3 regions of the Colwellia meonggei genome follow, and region 2 is predicted to be linked to each of the others. Evidence: predicted binding sites of a transcription regulator. Region 2 holds the regulator's gene; each other region holds the start of a gene.

Region 1 (9,981 bases), 380 kb from region 2:
AAATACATAACCTCCTGTTTCATTTTGACCATTAGCAATATCTAACACTTGCTCTAAACTGTGTCTGGCTTGCTGCGCAATAGACTTCAAGTCATCATCTGAATAAACACCATTATTAGCTTGTAGCATTAAATCTTTCAATTCATTCATAATACCTTCAGCATTAGCTAATGAGGTATCAATTAAACTGTTGTGGTTTTCCGCTTGGGTAATATTACGTTGGTATTTTTCAATATTAGCGAGGTCATTCTTATAACCCGCTAATGTGCCATAAGCTACGGCATCATCTTTAGCCGTTATTACCCGCTTACCACTTGATATATAATTAACTTGTTCATTAACACCAGCCTGCTGATTAGACATCTGCAAACCATTCTGAATATAAAACTGTGCTGTAGAAATGCGCATAATAAATCCTATCTAGCCACTGATAACAGCGTATCAAATATGGTATTTGCCACTGAAATGATTTGTGATGATGCTTGGTAAGCTTGTTGATACTTCAGCATATTAGCCGCTTCTTCATCGAGGTTAACTCCTGATTTAGATTGATTACGGTTAAATGCCTGCGTAAACAATGACTGCGCAGTATCAGCGACAACTTCCGCTGAATTCGCATTTGAGCCAACTTCAGCAGTTGTATTGGCCAGTGCTTGGCTAAAGGTTTGTTTACCCCCACCAAGAATTTTTTGCTCTTGTGTTGAAGCCATAAATGCAGCATTACTACCGTTACCTGAACCGAAAGCATCAGAAATGGCAAACTTCTCACGAGCAAGTGCTCCTTGACCGGTAGGAGTTCCACCAATTTCAATTTGAAAAGCCGGTGGCGTCGATGCTGGTGGCATATCAATAAGGGCTGTTGCGCCAGCGGCAAAACTGCCAGTAGCTAAAGTTGGTGCCGGTGGCGGATTAGCCGCATCATAAATACGATAGTCAAAAGTACCCGGCGCACTTTCATAAACATCAACCGTTAAATTTGCATTGGTGCCGTTGGTAAATGATCTAGCAAGTTCGGGATCTAATATATTAGTAATATTTACTGTACCAGTACTGACATTATTGTCATCGGTAGCGACTTCAATTGCCGAACTTGCTGCTATACCTTTAGGGTCAGAGAGGGTCACGCTCATTAATGCTGCGCTGTTTTCAGTTGGGCGAATTTTGAATGTATCGTCAGCACTTGGAGTGCCTGTATTAACGGTAAAGTCAAAACCAAATGTAGTTGGGAATACACCTGAGCCAACAGGAGACTCCACCAAGGTTGTCTCACTACCATCAAGCTCATTGGTCATGATATAATCTGTGCCATCATATTTAACAGTAAACTCATTACTTGGCACTAATGAAACATCAGTGATTGCAACACCTGCCTGCACTGTGCCAGCGTTTTTTGACGAAGGTAGTACTCGTGAGTTTTGCAGTTGCGTGCTATTAATATCAGTAAACATGTTAGCGCCTTGTTTACCGTTTAAATCTAATCCTTGCGACTGCGCTTGATTTAAAGTTTCCGATACTGCCATCGCTAAACGATTTATTTCACTGCGGGCTTTTGTGAGATGTTCGTCACGATATTCGAACTTAGCCGCAATTTCCCCGCCTAATTTTTCCCCGTTTAATGTAACGGTGCTATTTGGACCAACCAACTTTAATTGCGTTTGCATTGGATCAGGGTTACCTGCCTCCACACCAACCGTGAGTGGTGTTATACCGGCTACTAAAGTCGTGCCGCTACCAATCATGACAGTCATAACACCGTTACTATCTTGAAGTGTATTAACTGAAGTATACTGCCCTAATTCAGTGATCAGTTGATCACGCTTATCAAGTAGATCGTTAGGCTGACCACTTAAAGTTAAGTCTTTATTGTGTAGAATTTGATCATTCATTTTTGCCAATTCAACTGAAATTTGTGAAATCTTACTGGCAATTTGTTCGATTTCACCATTTGTCGATTTTTCCAGCTGATCTAAATTGTCGTTAACACTATTAAAATCGTTTGCCAAAACGCTTGCCTGACTCAAGGCAATGTTACGTAAACCAATATCATTAGGATTATCAGCAATACCATTTACCGCTTGATATAGCCTATCTATAGAGCCACCGATTGCTTCACCAGAAAATGACATAATCTGGTTAAGTTGATTAAGATCTAAACTAATCGAGCTGGCATTACCTAAATTACTTTTATTTAATAGTTGTTCTTTGTAGGAGAATTGATCATAGATACGGGTAATGTCTTGCACATAAGTACCCGAGCCAATGTAGTTACCACCGTTTACGTTGCCAATAGCGGCATTTTGTTCAGCGCGTTGGCGGGTATATCCTTCTGTATTTACATTAGCAATATTGTGCCCTGTCGTAGCTAACTGTTGTTGCGCGGACAGTAAACCACTAACACCAGTTTGATACAGATTAATCGACATGACCTAAACTCCTACAGTAACCTTGGTTTCAGTAGTGAAACTTTGGGTTAAACTTATTTATTTAATAAGCCAGTTACTGTCCGAAGTGTTCCCATTATCTTTTTCGCGTAATTTGGGTCGGTAGCATAACCAGCACTTTGTAGGTTATGCAGAAATTGTTCCACATTTTCAGATTTTTCTAATGCTCCTTGATAGCGCTCACTGCCAGTAAGTAAATTTAAGTAATCATTAACACTTTGCCCAATCGACTCATACACCCTAAATGGCTCACGCTTTTTCACCATAGCGCCATTTTCAAACTCTAAAGTTTCTTTATGTGTTTTCTCGCCAGCCCAACGACTATCAGCCTTAATGTTGAATAAGTTATTAGAACTTTTACCAGTTTCAGTTTTAATAATCTTCTGACCCCATCCGGTTTCTAATGCGGCTTGAGCAATAACAACTTCAAAAGGTACATTAATTTTATTTTGTACACGTTTTGCATCTGCCGTTAATGCACTAACAAAGTCTTGTGGCTTTTCAAATGTTGGACTTTGTAGTTGACTAACCATTTTTACCAGATCAGAGCCATTTGTTTGACGATCCTCTCTTTGATCTTGAGCCGTTGCCGGATCGTTGACAGTATTTCTATTAGTTAATAAAGAACCTTGGGTTACCCGGACACTGCCGCGACTATCTAAGTTTCCGTCTGAACGTAAAATGGTATGAGGCTTGTAATTTTCACTGTCTCCACCGAGTTGACGAACAATAAGTTCAGATAGCCCTAATGAACCGTTATTCGACATTTCCAATGACATTTGCTGATCGTGCATATCACGATAAAACTTAGTTGACTCAGAGTTAAATGGGCTGTCTGACTCCAGAACTTCTTGCGCTTTACGCATGCTTTTCATTAGCATTTGCATAAAAATCGCTTCGAACTGTTTAGCAGCCTGCTCTAGTGCAGCTTCTTTACTCGCCTTATCACCAGTTTTCGCATCTTGTCGAATCGAGTTTAGGCCATTAATGTCTAAGAAGTTTTGTGCGTCAGCAATACGTGTTGTCATTTTTAATACCAGTCATTATTCAATCAATATCAAATGATGACTAAGTCTCCTCGCAGTGCACCTGCTTGATCTAAAGCTTCTAAAATTGCCATAACATCACCTGGACCTGCTCCCACTTGGTTAATAGCACGAACTAATGCATCAAGCGTAACACCTGGATCAAAAACAAACATCCGAGAATCGTCTTGGTTTACATCGATAATTGACTGTGTGGTTGCAACAGTTTCACCTTCAGCAAAAGCATTCGGTTGAGAAACATTTTCAATTTCATTAATCGTCACTGTTATGCCGCCATGAGTAATTGCCGCCGGCAATAAACGTACATCGGCGCCAATAACAATAGTACCAGTGCGTGAGTTAACAATAATTTTTGCCGATGGCGAGCCTGGTTCAAACTCAAGGTTTTCTAAAGTCGCTAAAAAACTAACCCTGTCAGCGGCATCTCTAGGCGCAGTAACTTTTACCGACGTAGCATCAACCGCACGTGCAGAGCCAGCAATTAAATTATTGATGGTATCTGATAAACGTTTAGCAGTAGTGAAGTCTGCTCGGTGTAAATTAAAAGTAATATGGTCGCCAGATGTAAATGGCGATATTACTTCCCGTTCAACCATAGCACCGTTGGCAATTCGGCCTACTGTAGGTGTATTTGCAATAACTTTTGAGCCATCTAAACCTTCAGCACCTAAACCGCTGACCACTAGGCTACCTTGTGCAACGGCATAGGCATTGCCATCTAAGCCCATTAATATAGTTTGTAACAATGTACCACCACGTAAACTTTGCGCACTGCCCATAGAAGAAACCGTAATATCAATTTTTTGCCCAGGTTTAGAAAAAGCGGGTAATTCCGCATGTACAGCCACTGCGGCAACGTTTTTAATTTTTGGCTTTAAGTTAGTTGGCATAGTAATACCAAAATTACTCAGCATGGTTTTAAAGCTCTGCTCCGTAAACGGGCTTTGCTCACCTGTACCGGGTAAACCAACCACTAAACCATAACCAATTAGCTGGTTACTTCGAACACCCGCAACATCAGCTAAATCTTTAATTCGTTGTGCGTTTGACTCAGGACTTATTGCTAATAATGTCAAACAACATAGGCTAAATATTAATTTTTTCATCATACTTTCCTTTATAAAGGCCACCATGAACTACTGAAAAATTTTGATAACCAACCCTGTTCTTGAGCGTCAGCAAACGCGCCAGTACCAGCATATTGAATACGCGCATTCGCGACCTTGCTCGAGGTAATGGTATTGCTTGAACTGATGTCTTGTGAGCGAATAATGCCAGTTAGGCGAATATATTCATCACCATTATTTAAGGTCATCCATTTTTCACCACGGATCATTAAATTACCGTTAGGAAGTACTCTTAATACATGAACAGAAATATTACCAGATAAACTATTACCCTGATCTGCTTTTGAATCGCCTGTAAAATCAGATCCTTGAGCGTAACCAAACTGTATTGATTTATTTTTGATATTGACCGGAGTTCCACCAAAGCCAGTAATTGGATTTAACGTGGCACTATTTTCTTTGGAAAGTTCAGTTTTGGCATTTTTTTGCGCTTGCGTACTTTCGCTTAAAATAACGGAAATAATATCGCCAACTCGATGCGCTTTTGAATCAGAATAAATATTATTAACGTAATTAACTTTAAATAATGACCCCGTAGGTACTAATGGTTCATCATTCATTTCCGGCAGAATTGGCGCAAAATTAGGATCATCAGGTAATGTTTTTGCTTGCTCAACACTGGCACAAGCACTCATCAACAAAGCAATAACACCTGCACTTAGGCATCTTGTTTTTAACGAAGCATTTTGTTTTTTCATCATCCGCTCCCTAAACCTTATAACTGCTGATTAATGTAGCTAAGCATTTGGTCAACAGCTGAAATTACTTTTGAATTCATTTCATATACACGTTGGCTCTCAATCAAGTTAACGAGTTCCTCGGTGGTATTTACATTGGATGTTTCTAAGGCTCCTTGTACTATCATGCCAAAACCCGCTAATCCCGGAACTCCCTCTTGTGGCGCGCCACTTACCGCAGTTTCTACATATAAGTTTTGCCCAATTGGCTCTAAGCCCGTTGGGTTTACAAAGTTGACAGTATTGATTTGCCCCACAACAGCAGGTTCAGCTTGACCTTGCAAGGTTACGGATACTTCACCATCTTGCGAGACAATAATGCTCAAGGCATCTTCTGGAACGGTAATTTGTGGTTGTAATAAATAGCCCGCGCCCGGAGTTACTATGCTGCCTTCTTCATCCATAGTGAATTGACCGTTACGAGAATAAGCTGAAGAGCCATCTGGCATCAGAATCTCGAACATGCCTTCGCCTTGAATCATCAAATCAAGGGCATTGTCAGTATTAAGCATATCCCCTTGGGTATGAATTTTTTGTGTGGCAACAACCTTAGTACCGGCACCTAACATTAAGCCTGATGGCATTTCTGTATCTTGTGCTGAGCGACCACCTGGTTGGTTGATATTTTGGTAAAGTAAATCTTCAAAAACAGCTCTACTTTTTTTAAAGCCTACGGTACTGGCATTAGCCAAGTTATTTGAAATAACCGCAATTTCTTTTGTTTGAGCATCTAAGCCTGTTTTACTGATCCATAATGCTGGGTTCATACATCACCTCGAGAAAATTTAATTAGAATGCCCGTAATAATGAAGAAGCACTGTTATCGACTTCCTCTGCGGTTTTCATCATTTTTAACTGCATTTCAAATTGACGTTGCAGTGCGATCATATCGGTCATTTCACCAATAGGATTTACGTTACTAGATTCGATAGCGCCACTTGCGACTTTTACTGTGACATCAGCCGGCTCATTATTGCCATCTTTACGACGAAACAAACCGTCATTACCTTTTTCAATAAAACGGTTATCAGGATTAACAAACTTAATACGGCCAACTTCTTCTTGCACCGAACTAGGAGCACCTTCTGGCTGAACCATAATGGTTCCGTCACTGGAAATATCTATGTTATTTACTGGTAACGGCAAGAAAATAGGGCCATTTTCACCAATGACTAAATCTCCACCTGATGTTTCTAAGGCACCATTCTCATTTAGTTTTAGTTGACCATTACGAGTATACGCCTCACTACCATCTTTAGTTTGCACCGCCATCCAACCTTGGCCTTGAATAGCAAGGTCAAGATCACGACCAGTTGTAAGGAAGGCACCACTGTCAAAGTTTTGGCCTGAACGTTCAGTCATAGAAAACACACGAGTCGGCATGCCTTCACCAAAAGCTTGCATTGCTCGGGCATTGGCTAAATCAGCCTTGAAGCCAGTTGTTTTGGCGTTAGCGAGATTATTGGCAGTTACCGATAAGGCATGCATGTTTTGCTTCGCGCCACTCATGGCAATGTACAGCATCTTATCCATAATGAATTCCACTCAAACTAATTTCAATTATTCAGGATAATGCAATTAAAATGCCAAGCTATGAAAAGGGAAGTAGTTAACGAAAGGATTGTGACGAAAAAAGAAAAGCCAGGTAACATTACACAACCTGGCTTTTAATATTTTGATTAGAGAATAATAGATTATCGAATTTGCAGTATCGTTTGGTTTAGCTGATTATCAACTTCCAATGCTCGTGAGTTTGCTTGGAAATTTCGTTGCGCTGAAATCAAATCAATAAGCTCTGATGTTAAGTTAACATTTGATTGCTCTAGTGCAGATGAGTTAATAGTACCAAAAGTACCAGAGCCGCCTTCACCAGCCAAAGCTTCACCTGAACTTATACTCTCTTTCCAGCCAGTATTACCGACTTGTGTTAACCCTTGTTCATTAGCAAAGTTGACCATGACGATACGAGAAAGAGGTTCTGATGTACCATTACTGTATGTTGCTCGCACTAAACCATCCACTCCAATATCGATGCCCGTTAGTCGACCAACAGCTAAACCATTTTGCTGTAATGAGGTTGTTTCGAAATTGGACGCAAATTGTGTTGGTTCATTTGGGTTCGGTGCTAATGAATCCAAGTTAAAGTCTATGGCAACATTTTGCGTCGGATCGGCACCATTTGGTAAATGATCTGTAAATGCAACAGTACGTATACCGCCATTGGCCAATGAAGGTGATTGACTAATAAAATCGCCAGAGGAATTAAAAACTAGTCGAGCTCCTTTGGCTCCTCCTGGTGATAATGGTCCTGATACAGTTCCCCCTTGAGGCGTTGTTGCTGCGATAGCATTTGAAAGTGCTGTTTTTGCCGCATTCAATGTCGCTAAATCAGCAGCTGTTGGTGATGCTATAGCATCATAGGCTGCTTGAGCCGCTGTTGCTGCTGCTGTTTCGGTAACCACTAGAGCATCAGCGGCAGCTTGAACAACGGGGTCATCGTCCAAATCAATCATCTTTCCGTCGATAGAAGCAAAGATCATCCACTGATTTGGTGCTGTTTCCGGGTTATCTTTGACAAAGTAATAGGTCATAACATGGCTATCACCGAGTGAATCAAATATTGTCACTGCTGTGGATTGTTCATAAGTTGTATCATTTTCAGGATCAAAATTACCTGGAGAGTCAGAAATATAAGTGGCACCAGCAGGTAAATTCATACGCATATCAACTTCTGAAGTTTGCTGCGGTGCGCCTGAAGCTGTTGGTATTCGAATCGGGCTCGCTGTAGAGAGAGTCACCCCTCTAGAACTACCATCCGCATTTACATCATAGCCTAAAAGGTGTTCACCAGCAGAATTAACCACAAAGTTACTATCATTAAGTTTAAACTGACCAGCACGCGTATATGAGGTCTCTAAGCTGCCGAGTTCTGGTACTGTGGCAAAAAATCCGTTACCCGTAATAGCTAAGTCTAATGCGTTGTTAGTAAACTGAATACTACCTTGTGAAAACTGTTGAGCGACATCGGCGGTTAACACACCATCGCCTACTTTAGTTTTGCCCGATGACAAAAGAGAAGCGGCGTAAACATCGACAAACTCAGCGCGAGACTCCTTAAAGCCCGTAGTGTTTACGTTTGCAATGTTATTGGATGTAACATCCAAGTCTTTCTGAGCAGCGTTTAATCCGCTTAATGCGATATTGAATGACATAAATTCACCTCGTAAAAAATTCTGTTAATTTAACCTTGTGTTACTTCTACAACATCCGATAGCTTCATCGAACTGCCACCATTTAGATTTAGTAATATATTGCCACCTGCACCTGCTAAAGTAACGCTATCGACTTTTCGATAAGTCATGGCTTGTAATTCATTTGCTTCACCGTCAACCAAACCAGCAACACGGAAGCGATATGCACCTTCCGGCGCAGGTTCACCATCAGAACCCATACCGTCCCAAGTAAAGTTAGATTCTCCAGCTTTAACACTGCCAACCGGCACGGTTTGAATAATTTCACCAGCAACATTTTCAACATAAATATTGACATTAGTTGCTGGCTTATCGGTAATTAATTTGCCTTTAACTTCTTCACCTTCTTCCATACCAAAAACATTATCGTCAACCAATACACTGCGACCGACTAAAGATGAAGCCTGCAATGCTTGGCTTGACGACATTGATGCAGCAAAGTTAGTAAATTGATCATTTAGATTAGACACACCATCAGTTGTGGAGAATGCTGTCATCTGCGAGATCATTTCGTTATTCTCCACTGGCTTTGTCGGATCTTGATGAGATAGCTCTTGTGTTAATAATGCAAAAAAGTCTTCTTGCGTTAACATGCCGCGATTTTCATCCGCCTCTGGCGTAGAATTTTCTTGTTGCCAACGAATATTGTCTAATGGGCTAGAACCAGATACAGTTTCCATTTTAAATTCCTATATAAACTTAGCGTTGACCAAGTGTTAGTGTTTTATTCAGCATGTTTTTTGCTGATTCAGCTAATTGCACATTGGTTTGATATGAACGAGAGGCTGAAATCATGTTAGTCATTTCTTCAATAACATTAACATTAGGCTTATAAATATAGCCTTCACCATCTGCCATTGGATGATCTGGTGCATATTCAACATTCAAAGGTTTATTACTTTCAACAACACCTAGTACCTGCACACCAACCGACTCATTTTGACCGGCGGCAGCTTTTTGCATCTCAGCGGCAAAAACTGGGTGGCGTGCACGATAAGTTTCATCGACACTACTACTAACACTGTCGGCGTTAGCAATATTACTGGCAGTGGTATTTAAACGCACAGACTGTGCGCTCATACCTGTGCCAGAAATAGAAAATACATTAAATAGGCTCATAATTACTGCCCTCCAGTGATTGCTTTTCTCAGGCCTTTTATCTTGCCATTAAGAAATTGCAGGCTTGCTTGATATTCCATAGAGTTTTCTAGATACAAGTTTCGTTCCACTTGCACATCAACGGTATTACCATCTCCAGTATCAGGTTGGTCAGGTACTCGGTAACCAACGCCATTGTTGAGTTCCATGCGAACATCAAAATGTTTTTCGTTGGTACGAGTCATACCGGTTTGTTGTTTTGAGGAGGCTTGGGCTAACGC
Region 2 (9,981 bases):
ACAATCAGCCAATTGGTGCCATGAATATGCACGACTTACTCAAATCAGGAGTGATATAACCTTGAATAGTTTATACGGGGCGGTAGCCGATAACATTTGGCAAAAAACAAAAAACATTAAGCTCTTTATCTGCGATATTGATGGTGTTTTTTCTGACGGACGTATTTACTTAGGCAATGCAGGTGAAGAGTTAAAAGCCTTTCATACTAAAGATGGTTATGGCATTAAAGCGTTAGGAGCCAGCGGTGTTGACGTTGGCGTTATTACCGGTCGACAATCGAATATTGTTCAAACCCGGATGAGCGCCTTAAACGTAAAACATATAGTGCAAGGGCAAGAAGATAAGCTACCTGCATTAAAAGCAATGGCAGAATCATTAAACCTTACAGCTGAAGAAATCGCCTATATTGGCGATGATATGCCAGATTTTGAGTGTTTAAATTATGTCGGCTTAAGTATTGCCGTTAGTGACGCCCACCCAGCAATTATCAATACCTGTGATTATATTACCTACACGCGTGGTGGTTTTGGCGCTGTACGCGAAGTTTGTGATTTGATTATGCAAAGTCAAAACACCTTAGCAAATGCCACAGGCGCCAGCATATGAATAGAATATACAGTGCAACCATAGCATTTTTTATTTTTGCTATAGGAACATATGGCCTAATGGAATGGTATGCCGCGAAAGAAGTTGACACTGATATTCTTGAAAACAGTAATGAACCAGAGTTTATTGCTGAGAACCTTAATAGCGATATTTATCAAGAAGCAGGTGACTTATCATACGTTGTTGAAGCACAACGTATGGAACATTATGCGCAATTAGAGGTCACACACTTTGAATACCCTCGTTATACTTTGTATCCAAAAAATAACAAGCCAACTTGGCAAGTTACGGCTAACGAGGGCACATTATACAACAATAACCGAGTTCGGTTAGAGAATCGTGTGCGCTTAATAGCCACCGATAAGGAAAGTTTGATCCAAGAAGTGCACGGAAAAAACTTAGAAATGGATTTAAAAAGCAATATTATCAGCTCAGAACAAACTATTCTGATATTAGGTAAAGGATTTACTATGTATGGCTCAGGATTAATTGTAGACTTAAACTCAACACAGATGACATTGACAGAACATGTACAAACCATTTACAAAAAAACTAAAAGCTAGCTTAGCCTGTATTACTGCAGCAATATTATTAATACCGGCAGTAAATGCTGAAAAATTTGATGTTGACCAAGAAATCAAAATTTCTTCATCACGGCAAGCTGCCGATCTAAAAAATAAAATTTTCAGTTATATCGACAATGTTATTATTTCGCAAGGCACACTCACTATTAACGCCGAGTTAGTGCAAGTTATTGCTCAAGCTGACAGCGAAGATAAAATTTATATTGCCAAAGGTTCACCTGCTACCTTTGAACAAACCCTTGAAGATGGCAGCCCAATTAATTTACAAGCCAATGAGATTAGATACGAACCTGCAAAGAGTATCGTCATTATTTCTGGCAACGCTTTACTAACACAAGAAGGCAGTGAAGTAAGTGGCAATAAAATCACCTATAACTTTGAAACTGAATACGTTAATGCAGAAAGCTTAGAAAATACGGTTGTTGAAACAGTTTTGCAGCCTAAAAGTAAGCCTGAACTACCGAAAAAATCAAAGGAACAGCAAAATTAAATGCCAATATCTACCTTATCAGCAACCGGTTTAGCAAAATCTTACAAAGGCCGAAAAGTTGTTAAAAATGTCAGTTTAAAAGTTTCTGCTGGGCAAATTGTTGGTTTACTTGGTCCTAATGGTGCAGGAAAAACCACCTCGTTCTATATGATTGTTGGTTTAGTCAATAATGATAGCGGAGCTATTGTACTTAACGAAGAAGATTTAACTTTGCTGCCAATGCATGAACGTGCTCGTAAGGGTATTGGCTACTTACCACAAGAAGCATCAATATTTCGGAAATTATCTGTCTACGACAACATAATGGCCATTTTACAAACGCGAAAATCATTAACTGATGTTGAAAAAGAAGAAAAACTTGAACACTTATTAGAAGAGTTCAATATCGGTCATATTAAAGACAATTTAGGTATGAGCCTGTCAGGTGGTGAACGTCGTCGAGTAGAAATTGCGCGAGCATTAGCTGCTGATCCAAAATTTATCTTGTTGGATGAACCTTTTGCAGGTGTTGATCCAATTTCAGTAGGTGATATAAAAAAAATTATCCTACACTTAAAGGAACGTGGTATTGGTATTCTAATTACTGATCATAACGTGCGCGAAACATTAGACGTTTGTGAACATGCGTATATTGTTAGCCATGGTGAACTTATTGCAGAAGGTGATGCGGATCAAATTCTTGCAAATCAACACGTAAGAGATGTATACCTAGGTGAACAATTCACGCTATAGTGAAATCAGCTTTAGCAATAAAATAACATTGTGTTAAATAGTAACAGGGAAAAGAAAATCTAAATGCGTCCTACTCTGCAGCTCCGTATCGGGCAACAGCTAACCATGACCCCGCAATTGCAACAAGCAATTAAATTGTTGCAATTGTCGACATTAGACCTACAGCAAGAGATTCAGGAAGCGCTTGAAAGTAATCCACTGCTTGAAATGGATGAAAACCAAACTAATACTACCGAAAATACCCCTGATAATTTAGAAGAAGCATTTTCCGCAAGTGTCGGCGAAAGCACTGAAGTAGCGACGCCAGATGGCAGTGAAGACTCTACTCCTACTATCGATGAAATCAGTTCTGCTGAAGGTATGGCAAAAACTGATATCCCAGAAGAATTAAATAACGACACCACTTGGGACGATAATTTTAGTGCCGGTGCTAGCAGCGGCGCAGTAGGCCCAGCCTCAGAAGATTATACTTACCAAGGCGAAACTAAAGACTCAATTCAAGATCACTTACTTTGGCAAATGGAGCTTACACCGTTTACCGAAACCGACCAGGCTATTGCAACAGCGATTATTGAAGCTGTCGATGAAGCTGGTTACCTTACAGTATCAGCTGAAGAAATTTTAGAAAGTGTTGGCATTGAAGACGTAGAACTTGACGAAATTGAAGTGGTTTTAAAACGTATTAATGTTTTTGATCCTGTAGGTGTCGCGGCCCGCTCTATTCCGGAGTGTTTACTAATTCAATTAAACCAGTTCTCAAGCGATACACCTTGGTTAGAGGAAAGTAAATTAGCGGTAGGTAAATATATCGATTTACTTGGTAATCGCGACTATCGCCAATTAATGCGTAAATTACGCCTAAAAGAAGATCAATTACGTGAAGTTATTCGCTTAATTCAGACACTTGATCCACGCCCTGGTGATAGCGTTATTAAGAGTGAAGAGCAATACGTTATACCTGATGTGTCAGTTGAAAAGAAAAATGGTCGTTGGACCGTTGAACTAAATCCTGATACTGCACCTAAGCTTTCGGTAAACCAGCAATATGCCGCGATGTCACGTTCAATGAAATCATCTACTGACTCGCAATTTATTCGTTCAAACCTGCAGGAAGCTAAGTGGTTTATAAAAAGTCTCGAAAGCCGTAATGATACCCTATTAAAAGTGTCAAATTGTATCGTTCAACGCCAACAAGGATTTTTTGAACATGGCCCTGAAGCCATGCGTCCTATGGTATTGAACGATATTGCTGAAGCTGTTGATATGCATGAATCAACCATTTCGCGTGTTACCACACAAAAATATATGCACACGCCACGAGGCATTTTCGAATTAAAATATTTCTTTTCTAGCCATGTCAGTACTGAGAATGGTGGCGAGTGTTCATCAACTGCCATTCGTGAGTTAATTAAAAAGTTAGTTTCTGCAGAAGTACCGGCCAAGCCACTGAGCGATAGTAAAATGGCAGATATTCTTGCAGAACAAGGTATTAAAGTGGCGAGACGTACCATAGCTAAATATCGCGAGTCACTTTCGATACCACCATCGAATCAACGTAAAAGCCTATTGTAGGCTTGGTTTATTTACCCGAAAAAGAGGATTGAAGCATATGCAAATTAATCTTACCGGACACCATGTCGATGTTACCGATTCATTACGTGATTATGTTAATGGAAAATTTGAAAAACTAGAGCGACATTTTGATCATATCAATAATGTTCATGTCGTGTTAACGGTGGAAAAGCTTAATCAAATTGCCGAATCAACGGTGCATTTAAGTGGTAGTGAAGTACATGCCAAAGCCGAAAATAGTGATATGTACGCTTCAATCGATTCACTGATTGATAAACTTGACCGCCAAATATTAAAATATAAAGGCAAAATTAGTAAACACTAATATCCCCCTTCGCATTAGGTTTTTGAAGTAATTATGAAGTTGCAAGACATCTTGACACCGGACTGCACTATATGTGCAGCTCCGGGCTCCAGTAAAAAACGCATATTAGAATATTTAAGTAGCTTGGCCTCTGAAAAATTGCCTAATCACGATACTTTTCAATTGTTAGAGAGCTTGGTTAAGCGTGAAAAAATGGGCTCTACTGGAATTGGTAACGGAATTGCAATTCCTCACGGACGTTTAGATACTGCTGATAAGCCAATTGCGGTAGTTATTACTACAGAACAAGCGATAAACTTTGATGCCATAGATCATAGACCTGTCGATATTTTTATTGCGCTATTTGTTGCCGAAGCTGAGTGTCAAAATCATTTATGTACATTACAAAGCATCGCCGAGATATTTCGCGACAAACAGTTTTGTAAACAAGTTCGTAAATGTGAAAGTAACCAAGCACTTTTTGAATTAATCCAACAAGCGAGTTAATTACCAGTGAAATTAATCATTGTCAGTGGCCGTTCCGGCTCAGGTAAAAGTGTGGCACTTAGAGTCTTAGAAGATTTAGGCTATTATTGTGTTGATAACATTCCGGTTAATTTGTTGCCCGCATTAACCCATACTGTGATCAATGATTACGAGAATGTTGCCGTTAGCCTTGATGTTCGTAATTTACCCGCCGACCCGAATGATGTTCCAGAGATTATCGATTACCTGCCCAGCGCGGTTGAATTAAACTTACTCTATTTAGATGCTGATGATAGCGATCTCATTCGCCGGTTTAGTGAAACTCGACGTTTACACCCTTTAATTAAACAAAATATCGCCCTTGATCAAGCGATTGCACTGGAAAAGCAATTACTTGCACCAATTGCGACTCGCGCGCATTTATATATTAATACCAGCCAACTTTCACCACACCAATTGGCTGATTTGGTACGAGAAAGAATTTTAGGCAAAAAATCTGGCTCAATGGTTATTGTTTTCGAATCTTTTGGTTTCAAGCACGGCGTTCCTCAAGATGCCGATTATGTTTTCGATGCTCGCTTCCTACCTAACCCTTATTGGGATAAAGAATTGAAAGGCTACACAGGTTTAGATAAACCAGTGCAAGATTTCTTAGCAAGCCAACCAATAGTGACCAAGTTTATCTGGCAAATAAACAGCTTTATGATGACTTGGTTACCGCACCTTGAGCGTAATAATCGTAGTTACGTCACTATCGCCATAGGTTGTACGGGTGGTAAGCACAGATCTGTTTATATCGCGGAATTACTTGCCAATAATATGCGTAAAGAGCGTGATGACGTGCAATCTCGTCACCGCGATTTAGCCCTAGCTAGCTCTTAACTCCCTTGTCTATGCCGATAAACCGCCAAGTAAAAATTATCAATAAGCTTGGGCTGCATGCCCGAGCAGCAACAAAGCTAGCACAATTAAGCCAGCGATTTAGTGCAGAAATTACAGTAGAACTTGATAATAATAGCGCAGATGCTGGCAGCATAATGGGCTTAATGCTACTTGCCGGCGCACAAGGGAAAGTCGTTAATGTCATTGCATCCGGAAAAGATGCTGAATTAGCGCTAGATGAAGTTTGCCAATTATTTAGCGATAAATTCGACGAAGAAGAATAGCCCTAGCTGCTCAACCAGTTTTTAAGTCAATAAAAAAGCTGCGAAAAGTCTCGAATTAAGATAAACTGCTTGTCGATATCTATTGGTTTTTGTTGCAATAATAGCTTAATAAATATCCTTCATAATAATAATTTTCAGTTTTCGTTTTTACAACGGCACAGGATAGCAATATGCCGGAAGTTTCTGAACAAGAGTACAGCCACCAACGCTTACAGCAAGTTAATGATGCCCTAGGCAGTGGTATGTATGTCTATGTCCGAAAGCTTTTGCAAGACATGCCCGCATTCGATCTGGCGCTATTACTAGAGTCCTCACCAACAAAAAGTCGTGCCGTACTTTGGCAGTTAATTGATACCGACCATCACGGCGAAGTACTTGAAGAACTTAATGAAGAAGTTCGTAAAGGTATTCTAAAAAACATTCGTCCTGAAAAGCTTGCTGCTGTTGCAGAGGGCATGGACGTTGATGATTTAGCAGAAGTTTTCCGTACTTTACCTGACAGCGTTTATCGAGAAGTGTTAAGCTCGATGGACTCGCAAGACCGTAGTCGAGTAGAAGCCGCGTTATCATACGAAGAAGATACCGCCGGCGGTATCATGAATACTGATACCATTTCCATTAGACCTGATGTAACAGTTGATGTGGTATTACGCTACTTGCGGCTGCGGGGAGAATTGCCAGAGGCAACAGATTCATTTTATGTGGTTGACCGTGAAGATCATTTTATTGGTGCCGTTTCCTTAACCGCTATAGTAACAGCAAAGCCAGAAACCATAGTTTCAAGCTTAATTGATGATGAAATTGAAGCGATTCCCGCCGACCTAAATGAAAAAGATGTTGCACAATTATTCGAGCGTCATGATTGGTTTTCAGCGCCAGTTGTCGACGACGAAGACCGCTTACTCGGTCGTATTACCGTTGATGACGTAGTTGATATTATTCGTGAAGAAGCTGAACACTCGATGATGAGTATGGCAGGTTTAGATGACGAAGCTGATACCTTTGCACCCGTTGTTAAAAGTACACAGCAGCGCTCTATTTGGCTAGGTGTTAACTTAGTTACTGCATTAATGGCTGTTGCGGTATCGAGCTTATTTGAAGGTATCTTAAGCCAATTAGCCATTCTAGCTGTGTTAAATTCTTTAGTGCCGAGTATGGGCGGTGTTGCTGGCAATCAAACCCTAACTTTGGTGATTCGTGGTATTGCTTTAGGGCATGTTGGCGAAAGTAACTCACGTACACTACTCTACAAAGAACTCGCGGTTGGCTTTTTTAACGGTATCATCTGGGCAGTTTTAATCGCGACTGTTGTTGCCATTTGGCAGCAAAACTTAATGCTTGGCGCAATTATCGCTTTTGCCATGTTAATGAATATGACCGCCGCAGGTATTGCCGGTGTCACTATTCCATTAATGTTAAAAAAAATGAATATTGACCCAGCACTCGCGGGTAGCGTTATCTTAACAACAGTTACTGATGTGGTAGGAATTTTTGCCTTTTTAGGTACAGCAACTTTGTTGCTAGGCAACTAGTACTTTACAAATCGTCGCAATAATATTTACGGTTCATTTAGATACCCGAAATACTATCGATCTAACCTATTGTCTTTCGATATTCACTTAAAGCTAGGAGCATAGAATCCAGCCATCTGATGAGTCGTTAACTCATCAGATAACAGAACCACGACAACTAATTGCCAGCAATTTGCATTTCATTGATAATGATAGAGCCGGTGCGGATGCTGCCACGCATATCAATATCATTACCTATAGCAACAATACCAGCAAACATATCTTGTAGTTTTCCGGCTATAGTAATTTCATCGACTGGGTAGGCAATCTCACCGTTTTCGACCCAAAAGCCAGCGGCGCCGCGAGAATAATCACCAGTAACCACATTAACACCTTGTCCCATTAATTCAGTGACTAATAAACCAGTTCCCAAGGTTTTAAGCATGGCATCAAACTCTCCACCCTGCCCTTGCTCTTTTATCGCGAGCTGCCAGTTGTGAATACCACCTGCATGGCCAGTTGATTGCATACCTAACTTGCGGGCTGAATAACTGGTAAGCAAATAAGTTGCTAGTCGGCCATCTGAAATAATTTCACGATCAACAGTTGCAATACCCTCAGCGTCAAAAGCACTGCTTGCTAGCGCTTTTTTCAAATGCGGACGTTCGTTAACAGTTAGAAACTCTGGAAAAACCTGCTTTCCCATTGAGTCCATTAAAAATGACGATTTACGGTATAAGTTCCCGCCACTAATAGCTGCTATATAATGACCAAAAAGTGTATTAGCAATATCTGCACGAAACATCACTGGCACTTTAGTTGTGGCAAGTTTATGAGCGCCTAAACGTGACAATGCTTCTGTAGCAGACTTTTGCCCGATACTTGTTGCACTCTCCATAGCATCAAACTGACGATTTACTGTATAAGCGTAGTCGCGCTGCATGTCTTCACCTTCATTGGCGATCATTACACAGCTTAAGCTATGGCGAGTACTTGGATAGCCAACCAGCTGACCATGGCTATTCCCGTATACCTTAAAACCTTCAAAGCTTGCTAACGTTGCACCATCAGAATTATTAATACGCGGATCATAAGCTAAGGCAGTATCTTCACATTCTTTTGCTAAAGTAATTGCTTGCTCGGTTGAAAGCGCTTTTGGGTGATATAAATCTAAATCCTCTGGCTCCATCGCTAATAATTCTTTATCAGCTAAGCCAGAACAATCATCAACAGAGGTATATTTGGCTATGTTTACCGCAGCTTCTATTGCTTGCTTTAATGCTTGCTCAGACAAATCTGCCGTTGAAGCGCTGCCTTTACGCCCTTCTTTATAAACAGTAATACCAAGAGCACCATCACTCGTAAACTCAACATTTTCAACTTCGCCCAAACGTGTACTCACACTTAAGCCTTGCTGACGGCTCATCGCGACTTCAGCGCCATCAGCACCTAATGTTTTGGCCATCGTCATTGCGTCATTCACACGTTGTTTAACATGCTCTATTTGCGTTTGGATACTATCAGAATCGCTCATGGGTAAATTACTTCTCACATTTAATGCTATTTTTTTCGATACCAGCAACAGGAATGTTTTTGCTGTAACGGCTTTGTTGTATACTATAGGGAATTATTACTTGATTACCCAACATTATGCCCCAGTCTGCCAACGATATCGACGAATTAGAAGAAGAATTACTGAGTAAATCAGAAATAAAACGTGAAATGCATCGACTACAAGATTTTGGTCTTGTTTTAGTGAAAATGTCTAAGCACCAACGTAGTCGATTGCCTCTAACAGATGAATTAAAAGATGCTATGGTGCTTGCCGACAAAATTACCAATAAGCACGAGGCATTACGCCGTCATATTCGCCATATCGCGAAAATATTGTCAGAGACTGATCTTGAGCCGATTAAACAAGCGATGGATGTCATGGCTAACAAGCATCAACAAGAGTCGTCAAAATTTGAAAAGCTTGAGCAAATGCGTGATGAACTTATTGAACAGGGTAGCGAATCTATCGAGGCGTTATTAGCAAAGTTCACCACTATGGAGCGTCAAAAGCTCAGACAGCTTGTGCGCCAAGCGAAAAAAGAACATAGCGCAGAAAAAACAGGTAAACATTACCGAGATTTATTTGCTTACTTAAAAGAACATGTAATTTTTTAAAGTAATAAATCACCAAAAACGCTTTGTTAACAGCCTCCTGATAACAAAGCGTTGCTAGTAAAACCTGAAATTCCTACCTATTTATAGCACACTATACTTACTAAAAACCTTATATAGTTCAGTACCTTGATTCACACTTGCTGAAGCAAAGTGCAAGATGGGGATCACAGGGTGATCTAAACTAATATAATGCAATGGATCACCATCGCCATAATTATCCATTCTAAGAATACGGGCTAATGGCTCACCAGCTACTAAAGGCTCACCAAACTCAGCTAAATAATCAACCATGCCACCCATAGGTGAATATAGCGCTTTATAATCAGTAAGCATGCAAGCATAACGTGTCATTGTTTTCGG
Region 3 (9,981 bases), 410 kb from region 2:
ACAGAAACGCGATTATTACAAGATAAATTAGGCCAGCTACAGCGCTTGTCATCATTGGGTCGTATGGTTTCTAAACTTGCCCATCAAATTCGAACACCACTGTCTGCGGCCATGCTTTATGGTGCGAACTTAAGTAATAAAAAGCTAACGGATACAGCTCGTGAAAACTTTCAAAACAAATTGGTATCGCGCTTACAAGATTTAGAACAACAGGTGAACGACATGCTTTTGTTCGCCAAAAGTGGTCAACAGGCCGTTGTTGAACCTGTGAATGTTAATCATTTAATTGAGCAAGCTTCGCAAGCTATTGAGCCTCAAACCCTAAAAGCTGGCGCAACAGTAAATTTATATCCGTGCAAACAAGGCTGTGAAGTACTCGGTAATGTCAGTGCGCTATCTGGGGCCATTCAAAATTTAATTCATAACAGTATTGAAGTTATTAAGTCGAATGCGGTTATCGATATTAGTGCATATTGCCAAGATGAATATGTCTATATTAGTGTTCGTGACAATGGCCAAGGTATTAGTGCTGAACTTGCCGATAAAATATTTGAACCTTTTTATACCTCAAGAAGTCAAGGCACAGGCCTAGGGTTAGCTGTTGTTAAATCAGTTGCTAATGCTCACCAGGGGGAAGTGCGATTACTGAGTCAGCCCGGAGAGGGAGCCCATTTTTGCCTGAAAATCCCTAAACTGACCAGTAGTCAATCTGAGCTGGATTCTGGTACAGCAGAACAATCATCAACTCGTGTCGAAGGAGTAAAGTAATGAGTTCAAGTAAAATTATGGTCGTTGAAGACGATGCTGGCTTACGTGAAGCACTTGTTGATACCTTGTTACTTGCCGGTTATCAATGTGTTCCGGTAGAGTCAGGCGAAGCCGCATTAATTACCCTTAAATCTCAAGCCGTAGACTTAGTGGTAAGTGATGTGCAAATGGGTGGTATGTCAGGCTTGTCGTTGTTAAAAAGTATCCGTAATAATTATCCAAAATTACCCGTTTTGATTATGACTGCTTATGGCACTATTGATGATGCAGTGCAGGCGATTAAAGACGGTGCCTGCAATTATATGGCAAAACCATTTGCACCTGAAGTACTGCTGAATATGGTCAATCAATATGTACCGCTGCAACTTCAAGATGAATGTGAGCCAGTCGCAGCTGATAAAGCCAGCGTCGAATTGCTGACATTAGCTAAAAAAGTCGCTAATACAGAAGCATCAGTGATGGTACTTGGTCCAAGTGGCTCAGGTAAAGAAGTGCTAGCGCAGCATATCCATAAGAATTCTCCACGAAGTCAGTCGCCATTTGTTGCTATTAATTGTGCGGCCATTCCTGAGAATATGTTGGAAGCAACATTATTTGGCTATGAAAAAGGTGCATTTACCGGCGCAATTCAGGCTTGTCCAGGTAAGTTTGAACAAGCTCAAGGCGGCACTATTTTGCTTGATGAAATAACCGAGATGGATTTAGGTCTACAAGCTAAAATTCTGCGGGTATTGCAAGAGCGTGAAGTAGAGCGTCTTGGTGGACGTAAAACCATCAATTTAGATGTACGCGTAATCGCGACGAGTAATAGAGATTTAAAAGAAGCGGTTAGCGAAGGCGTATTTCGAGAAGATTTATATTATCGCTTGAATGTGTTCCCGTTAACTTGGTTACCATTAAATCAACGACGGGACGATATTATCCCATTGGCGCAACATTTAATCGCCCGTATATGCCAAAAAGATGGCAATGTAATACCTGAATTAACCACTGCAGCCCGAAGTAAATTATTCGCTTATGACTGGCCAGGTAATGTTCGAGAGCTAGATAACGTAGTACAAAGGGCGCTTATTTTACAAAGCGACAAATGTATCGATGCTGGTGATCTACTTATTGATAATTTTGAGCCGCCAACTGCTCAAGATATATCAATGCCAAGTGCCAAAGATGACAAACTAGGCAGTGAGTTAAAATTACAAGAACACCAAATTATTCTTGATACCTTACATGCCTGCCAAGGTAGTCGAAAAGATGTTGCCGAGCGTTTAGGAATAAGCCCTCGTACATTACGCTATAAAATTGCGCGTATGCGAGATAGTGGTATTCAAATACCAGCGTAAGCTGCGTTTTTTATAAAAAGGGTTTTATTAAAGGGCTTTATTAAAGGGGTATTAAGTTAACGACTTTGCTGCTGTTATCTAATAAAACTGAAATATTGTAAAAACAACTGCTACTGCAGTTGTTTTATGATCTTTATTGAAAGTGAATTCAATTAGACTGCTTCTAAAGGTAAATGTTTTTCGAGCACTCTTACTATAAATATAGAGTTAAGCATCATTAAAAATCTACCTGCCAATTTCCTCCTATAACACCACGCTAAACTGGTTGATTAAATAACAAATTCATTTGTTTTTACATTGGTTTTTCATGTAACTTGCTGATATGTCAGGTGAATAAAATAACGGTTGTGCTTGGCATTATGCTTGCTTTATCTATAACTAACATTAAGTAACAAGAAATTGACGCAAGCGAGTTAATCATGGATATCAAAACCAATTCTTTATATGCGCAAATGCAAAGTATGTCGATGGAAGCTATGGGTAATCGCTTACCTATCGGCGAAAATGCCATGGGTACGCCACCGGTAAGTAAAGCCGGGAGTGATTTCGGTAGCATGTTAAAAGACGCAGTAAATACTGTTAATGATATACAAAAAGATGCAGGCGAAAAAAAGATGGCCTTTGAACTCGGTGATCGCAATGTTACACTTGCCGACACTATGATTGCCTCGTCTAAAGCAGGCATCGCCTTTGATGCAACAGTTCAAGTTCGTAATAAGTTTGTTGAAGCTTACAAAGAAATTATGAGTATGCCGGTATAGCAGCTCAGTTGTTAATTGAAAATATAAAAAACAGACGTAATGCGGAGAAAATAAGTGGCAGATTCAACAGACAACACAGGGTTAATGGTGTCAGATGGCGGCAGTGATTTAGTTGCAAATGACAGCGCCGACGGTGTCGTAGGTGAACAAAAGTCAGGACTAGCTGGCGCTATGGGGAATGTTGACTTCTTACGTCAAATTACTATAGTGATGGCATTAGCGATTTGTCTTGCCATTGCCATATTTGTCATTATGTGGGCGAACCAACCTGAATACCGAATTCTCGCAAAGCTTCCAACCGAACAATTAATTAAAACCATGGATACCCTTGATGCCAATGGTTATAAAGATGCCTATCGCCAAGAAAACAATACTATTTCTGTGCAAAGTGAAGACTACCAAGCAATTAAATTGATGCTAGCACGTGAAGGTTTAGGTGATGCTCCTTCTGAAGGCTCTGAAATCATTATGCAAGATATGGGCTTTGGTGTGAGCCAACGTCTTGAAACAGAAAGGTTAAAACATTCACGTGAGCAGCAATTAGCTCGTACCATTGAAGAGCTACAATCAATTTCTCGTGCTCGTGTTTTGCTAGCCATTCCACGTGAAAACGTTTTTGCGAAACGCGCGAAAAATCCTTCAGCAACTGCTGTACTTACCATGCGAAGAGGCCGACTATTATCGGAAGAAGAAGTTGATTCTGTAGTTGATATTATTGCCTCAGCAGTGCAAGGCTTAGATCCAAACCGAGTGACAGTAACTGACCAAAATGGCCGCTTATTAAATTCAGGCTCGCAAGATTCAGTATCATCTCGTTCACGTAAAGAGTTTGAAATTGAACAAAAACGCGAAAAAGAATATATGGATAAAATCGACTCGATTTTAATCCCTGTGGTAGGGCTAGGTAATTATACCGCGCAAGTTGATGTCGCGATGGACTTTACCAATACCGAAGAAACACAGCGTCGTTACAACCCTGATTTACCTGCACTGCGCAGTGAAATGAAAGTTGAAGATAATACCATTGGTGGTTTATTAGGGGGCATTCCAGGTGCACTAACCAATCAACCACCACTTGAAAGTAATATCCCTGAAAATGCAACAGGTGGCGCACAGCAACAAGCTATGCCTGGTCGTAAGCATACTGAATCAACACGTAATTATGAATTAGATGAAGCAATTAGCTATACCAAGCAGCAAACCGGTGTTATTCATCGTATAAGTGTCTCAGTTGCGCTTGATTATTTACCATCAACAACGGCTGAAGGTGAGCCAGCATCGACACCACGCACCGTGCAAGAAATGGCAAATATTCGTCGTTTATTACAAGGCAGTATTGGTTTTGATTTACAACGTGGCGATACGCTTGAAGTTGTAACCTTACCGTTTTCTCGCGCTGAAGTAGAGGCGGTTGAAGAAGTGCCATTATGGCGCGATCCTGTAATGTTCAAGTACGCGAAATTACTAGGGGCGTTAATCCTTATCGCTATCTTGTTATTCGCCGTTGTTCGCCCAATGCTGAAACGTTTAATTTACCCAGATCAAACACCAAATGACTATGGTGAAAAATCATTAGATAGCCATATTGATTTAGGTGATGAAACCATGGATATGCTAACGTCTGAGTTTGACGCAGGTGCCGTAGGTTTTGCCCCAGATGGTAGCCTACAATTACCTGATTTACATCGTGATGAAGATGTTCTAAAAGCGGTACGTGCCTTAGTGGCTAATGAGCCTGAATTATCCTCGCAAGCAGTTAAAAGTTGGTTAAACGAAGATGAGTGATGAAACACAAGAAATTGCAGAAATTCCATCAACTGGCGCGTTTGACGTCAATAAACTTGATGGTGGCGAAAAGGCGGCAATATTACTGTTAAGTCTTTCGGAAGAAGATGCTGCGCAAATATTAAAACACTTAGAGCCAAAACAGGTGCAAAAAGTGGGCACCATCATGGCGGGTATGGAAGATTTTACCCAGCAAAAAATTACTGCTGTTCATAAGCTTTTTATCGAAGAAATTCAAAACTTCTCGACAATTGGTTTCCAAAGTGAAGAATTCGTTCGTAAAGCATTAACTGCCGCACTAGGTGAAGATAAAGCCGGTAATTTAATTGATCAAATTGTCATGGGTGGTGGTGCGAAAGGTTTAGATTCATTGAAATGGATGGACTCTAAACAAGTAGCGAACATTATCCGTAATGAACATCCTCAAATCCAAACTATTGTTTTATCTTATTTAGAGCCCGAGCAGTCTGCTGAAATTATGACGCAATTTGCCGATAAAGTTCGTCTTGATTTAATGATGCGTATTGCCAACTTAGAAGAAGTACAACCGGCAGCATTGCAAGAATTAAACGAGATTATGGAGAAACAGTTTGCTGGTCAAGCAGGCGCGCAAGCTGCGAAAATGGGCGGTTTAAAAGCAGCTGCAGACATCATGAATTATTTAGATACCAATGTTGAAGGTATGCTAATGGACTCTATTCGTGAGCATGATGAAGAGATGAGCCAGCAAATTCAAGATCTGATGTTTGTTTTTGAAAACCTTGCCGATGTTGACGATAGAGGTATCCAAGCGATCTTGCGAGAAGTACAACAAGATGCATTAATGAAAGCCATTAAAGGTACCGATGAAGCGTTAAAAGAAAAAATTATGGCGAATATGTCAAAACGTGCGGCTGAAATGTTGGCGGACGACCTTGAAGCCATGGGACCTGTGCGTATTAGTGAAGTAGAAGCTGCACAAAAAGAAATTTTATCTGTTGCTCGTCGACTGTCTGATTCCGGCGAAATCATGCTTGGTGGCGCTGGAGGCGGCGATGAATTCTTATAAACTGCTATTAGCAAATAATCGCTTGTTAAGTTGATACGATGAAGCCAACTGACTCAAAAAACCAATCGGATGTTATCTCAGAAGAAGTGAATGCTTGGGCGATACCTGATGTTAAGCCAAGTGTTGATGAAGACGATAGCAAAACTAACGCTATGGGTAAGTCACGCCGCTGGCGTTATGAGCCACCTGAAGAAAGTGAAATCGCTGAGCCAGTACCACTAACGGCTGAGGAAATCGAAGAAATTCGTCAAGCAGCATTTGACGAAGGTTTCAATCAAGGTAAAGAAGACGGTTTTGCTAAAGGTTTCGATGAAGGTAAAGCTGCTGGACATCAAGAAGGTTTATTAACTGGCCATGAAGAGGGCCTTAATACTGGTTTAGCTGAAGGTAAAGAAACTAGCGATCAACAAATTGCTGCAATGCAGTCATTAATCGAGCAATTTCATCATCCACTTGCTAATGTTGAAAAAAATGTTGAAGCGCAATTACTGCAGCTTGTTGTACAGTTAACGCAAGCCGTTACCACACACGAAGCAAAAACAAACCCTGATATTTTATTATCCGCCATTAGCGCTGGTATTAAAGCTTTGCCGGGGCAAGATGCACAAACCCAAATCTTACTTAATCCGCAAGATATAAAGTTAGTGGAACAGCAATTTGGTGTTGGTTATATCGAGCAACAAGGTTGGCGATTATTAGCTGCACCACAATTACCTGTTGGCAGTTGTCAAATCGAAAACAGCACATCAAATATCGATCTTAATATTAAATCTCGCCTAAATGAGGTCTTGGAATCGTTTTTGCAAGAAGCCTTACATCAGTAAACTTTTACTAAAAGTGTCAAAAACTTTTTATGGTTGATATAACCCGCATTACCGAACGCTTAAAAAATTGTGAGCAACTTATTCATCCGCACCGTATTTCGGTGGCTGGTCGTTTAGTGCGTGTTGTGGGTTTAACACTAGAAGCGGTTGGTGTTAAAGCACATGTAGGTAGCCAATGTCTAGTAGAAACCGCACATGGTGACCTAATTGCAGAAGTGGTTGGCTTCTCTCAAGATATTACTTTCCTAATGCCAGAGCAAAGCTTGCAAGGCGTGTCACCTGGTGCCCGCGTGGTGCCATTATCAACGAAAGCACGCCTACCGTTATCAATGGATTTATTAGGTCGTGTTGTTGACGGTGTTGGTAAGCCTCTTGATGGTAAAGGGCCAATAAAAGCGTCAGAAAGTTATCAACGTGATAGCAAGCCTATTAATCCATTATCTCGCCGAGCGATTTCAGAGCCACTTGATGTTGGTGTTCGCTCAATTAATAGTTTCTTAACGGTTGGCATCGGTCAACGTATGGGACTTTTTGCCGGTTCGGGTGTCGGTAAAAGTGTTTTACTTGGCATGATGACCCGTGGTACCTCAGCTGATGTGATTGTTGTTGGTTTAATAGGTGAGCGTGGCCGAGAAGTAAAAGAGTTTATTGAAGAAATTTTAGGGGAAGAAGGGCGAAAACGCTCTGTAGTTGTTGCTGCTCCTGCCGATAACTCGCCATTAATGCGGTTAAAGGGCTGTGAAACAGCAGTACAAATTAGTGAGTACTTTCGCGATCAAGGTTTAAATGTATTACTGTTAATTGATTCCGTTACCCGATATGCCCAAGCGCAGCGTGAAATAGCTTTAGCGGTAGGTGAGCCACCTGCCACTAAAGGATATCCGCCGTCGGTATTTTCTAAATTACCACAGCTGGTTGAGCGCGCGGGTAATGGTGGCGACGGCCAAGGCTCTATTACCGCATTTTTTACCGTTTTAACTGAAGGAGACGACCTACAGGACCCAATAGCTGATGCTGCACGTGCTATTTTAGATGGCCATATTGTCCTGTCGCGAAGCTTAGCTGATTCTGGGCACTATCCTGCAGTTGATATTGAGGGCTCAATTAGTCGTGTTATGCCAATGGTAACCAGTGATGAACATCAACAACTGTCACGACAATTACGACAAGTGTATTCTTTATATCAAGAAAACAAAGATCTCATTTCTATTGGTGCTTATAGTCGTGGTACCGACCCACGTATTGACCAAGCAATTGATTTACAACCTGTTATACAGTTTTTCTTACAGCAAAAAACGCTAGAAGTTATCCCATATGATCAAAGTTTAGCGCAACTGCAAGAAATTCTAGCTGCCGCGCAAGCGCACGCACAAAATAATCAACAAGCTCAGTAACTAGCATATGCAAAAGCAAATGAAACAGTTAAATACCTTATATAAGTTTGAGCTTGATAAAGAGCAAAAAGCAGCACAAGCATTACAAAGTGCTGAGCTAGATTATCAACAAAACCAAGAGCGTTTAAAAAGTGTTAGCGATTATCGTTTAGAGTATATGCGCCGACTTAATCAACGTTCTTTAGAAGGTATCGATAGTGCGACTTATAGTCATTTTCATGCCTTTATCGCTAAGTTAGACAATGCAGCGCAACAAGTTAAAGTTGCTGCTCATCAAGCGAAAGCACTAGTAGAAACTCGAAAGAAACAGTGGTTTGAACAGCGAAAAAAAATACAGGCAGTGGAGTTATTACGGGATAAAAAGCTAGCGGCCTTAAAGCTTGTTGCTGATAAACAAGAGCAAAAAATGTTTGATGAAATAGCTACGCAGCAATTTGTTCGTCGTACGCGCTAATACTCCAGAGTATTGTTGTCAGCATTAACTTTATTATCGATTTTAATAGTGTGGAATAAATTTTGCTTATGTATTACGTAAGTTTTTAAAGTTGTTGCAAGTTAAGTTGCTTGTAAAAGATAAAGTTGCTAAAGGGTTATTATGTCTCAATTAAGTTTACTCTCTGTTGAAGTTACTAAAGCTACTGATATTCAAGGGAATAAAGGTAGTGAGCAGAGTAATAAATCAGTAAAAGATACTGAGTTTTCTGATGTTATTGAAAAACACTACAAGGCCCAACAAGATAAGCCGACAGAAAAAGGCAATGCGTCAAACGGCAATCAACCACCTCAAGCGGCAAGTGATGTAAAAGAACGTCGTGAATCTTTCAATGATGTTGATAAAAAAGGTGATAATAGTAAAAAAATACCAGGTGATGAACATACATTACCTGTCCCTATTTCGCCTGAAAGTGAAGCAAGTGTAACTCCATCTAAAGAGTATCCTAAAGACGCTCATATTTTACCTATCGTTGATAATCCTAATAATGATCCGAATATCATTGCAACTGAAAAAAGTAATAAATACGCGCATATATTACCTATTGAGGAATCACCTTTGTCGGCTGCGACTGTTACTGACAGTGCTAGAGATAATAAAACGCAAGGACAAGTTACTGATGCATCAATAAAAAATATTGTTAGTTCAGCCGCTGAAAACACCTCAAGAAATACAAATGCTGAAAGCTCGGCAACGAGTGATGATGAGGCAATCGACTTATTAAAAATGTTAAACGGTGCGCAAAAATTTATTGTTAAAACAGAGTCAGACAATGTAAAAGCGCCACATGCGGAAGTGCTACATAAAGTTAAAAGTAATTCAGGCGCTAATATTCCTGTTAAGCCAACACCTATAGTTTCTGGGCTGACCAGTGATAATGGTAAAGGCGAGCAAGCACAGAATGCAGCCGATGCTGAGCAGAGCCATAGTTCGGCTAAATTATCTGAGCTTGCTGGCGCTACCAGCAAGCCTAGTGATTCAGCGGAGGTAAAAAATAATCAAGCTATACAAGGCCAGCAAATCAGTAAAGATATAGTTGAAGCGAAGCAAGGTAGCGAAAAAGCAACATTTGAGCAAAACCAACAGCAGCCTATTTTGTCTACACAGCAAAAGCCAAATACCCAGGCCACAACGCCGTTAAATACGCAGCAATCAGTAGTAGAGCAAATCACCAAGCAAAGTGACGCGATACAGCAAGTCATAATGCAAACTAACAATGATGAACTTGCAGTAAGCAATGCGCGAGCAGCGGGTGATGAACAAGCTGTAAATGATGAGATGCTTGCTAAAGCAAGTACTGAAACGCCCCAGGTAGCAAACAAAAAATTAGTCAGTGAAAGCGAGGTTGGTTCAGGAGATAAAGAGCAAAAAAGTGTCACAACTAGTGAGCAAGTTTTAAGAGCCGCGCCGATAGGAATGAATGATGCAGCACCAGTTGTAAAAGCTGATGCTACTACCGAGACAACACAAAGCCGTACTATTAATCAAAGCACGGCAAGTGTTATGGCGGCGATAACAAAAGAGCAAGGTACATCAACAGCAGCAAATGCTAATCATAATCAAGCTGC

Evidence for each region. Region 2 encodes sigma-54, which starts transcription at its own class of promoters, with help from an activator protein. Its sites were predicted from a motif close to GTTGGCACGNNNNTNGNNT; they were not measured.
Region 1: a site for sigma-54 is predicted at 6,924-6,942, ahead of flgF (flagellar basal-body rod protein FlgF). Genes of this name have one in related genera too.
Region 3: a site for sigma-54 is predicted at 2,459-2,477, ahead of fliE (flagellar hook-basal body complex protein FliE). Genes of this name have one in related genera too.

What each region holds. Positions count from the first base shown of each region.
Region 1 is NZ_BAAJLZ010000001.1:804,392-814,372, reverse strand. It holds gene flgL (flagellar hook-associated protein FlgL) at 1-408, opposite strand, end outside; gene flgK (flagellar hook-associated protein FlgK) at 417-2,423, opposite strand; gene flgJ (flagellar assembly peptidoglycan hydrolase FlgJ) at 2,477-3,469, opposite strand; gene AC27E9_RS03625 (flagellar basal body P-ring protein FlgI) at 3,499-4,593, opposite strand; gene flgH (flagellar basal body L-ring protein FlgH) at 4,605-5,312, opposite strand; gene flgG (flagellar basal-body rod protein FlgG) at 5,330-6,118, opposite strand; gene flgF (flagellar basal-body rod protein FlgF) at 6,141-6,884, opposite strand; gene AC27E9_RS03605 (flagellar hook protein FlgE) at 7,046-8,563, opposite strand; gene AC27E9_RS03600 (flagellar hook assembly protein FlgD) at 8,593-9,282, opposite strand; gene flgC (flagellar basal body rod protein FlgC) at 9,302-9,721, opposite strand; gene flgB (flagellar basal body rod protein FlgB) at 9,724-9,981, opposite strand, start outside.
Region 2 is NZ_BAAJLZ010000001.1:421,419-431,399, reverse strand. It holds gene AC27E9_RS02000 (KpsF/GutQ family sugar-phosphate isomerase) at 1-59, shown strand, start outside; gene kdsC (3-deoxy-manno-octulosonate-8-phosphatase KdsC) at 56-607, shown strand; gene lptC (LPS export ABC transporter periplasmic protein LptC) at 604-1,170, shown strand; gene lptA (lipopolysaccharide transport periplasmic protein LptA) at 1,136-1,681, shown strand; gene lptB (LPS export ABC transporter ATP-binding protein) at 1,682-2,413, shown strand; gene AC27E9_RS01975 (RNA polymerase factor sigma-54) at 2,477-3,985, shown strand; gene hpf (ribosome hibernation promoting factor) at 4,023-4,310, shown strand; gene ptsN (PTS IIA-like nitrogen regulatory protein PtsN) at 4,344-4,796, shown strand; gene rapZ (RNase adapter RapZ) at 4,803-5,657, shown strand; gene AC27E9_RS01955 (HPr family phosphocarrier protein) at 5,669-5,941, shown strand; gene mgtE (magnesium transporter) at 6,112-7,473, shown strand; gene pmbA (metalloprotease PmbA) at 7,631-8,986, opposite strand; gene yjgA (ribosome biogenesis factor YjgA) at 9,103-9,621, shown strand; gene AC27E9_RS01935 (succinylglutamate desuccinylase/aspartoacylase family protein) at 9,703-9,981, opposite strand, start outside.
Region 3 is NZ_BAAJLZ010000001.1:835,852-845,832, forward strand. It holds gene AC27E9_RS03740 (sensor histidine kinase) at 1-768, shown strand, start outside; gene AC27E9_RS03745 (sigma-54-dependent transcriptional regulator) at 768-2,108, shown strand; gene fliE (flagellar hook-basal body complex protein FliE) at 2,528-2,869, shown strand; gene fliF (flagellar basal-body MS-ring/collar protein FliF) at 2,924-4,654, shown strand; gene fliG (flagellar motor switch protein FliG) at 4,647-5,702, shown strand; gene fliH (flagellar assembly protein FliH) at 5,741-6,526, shown strand; gene fliI (flagellar protein export ATPase FliI) at 6,556-7,920, shown strand; gene fliJ (flagellar export protein FliJ) at 7,940-8,374, shown strand; gene AC27E9_RS03780 (flagellar hook-length control protein FliK) at 8,516-9,981, shown strand, end outside.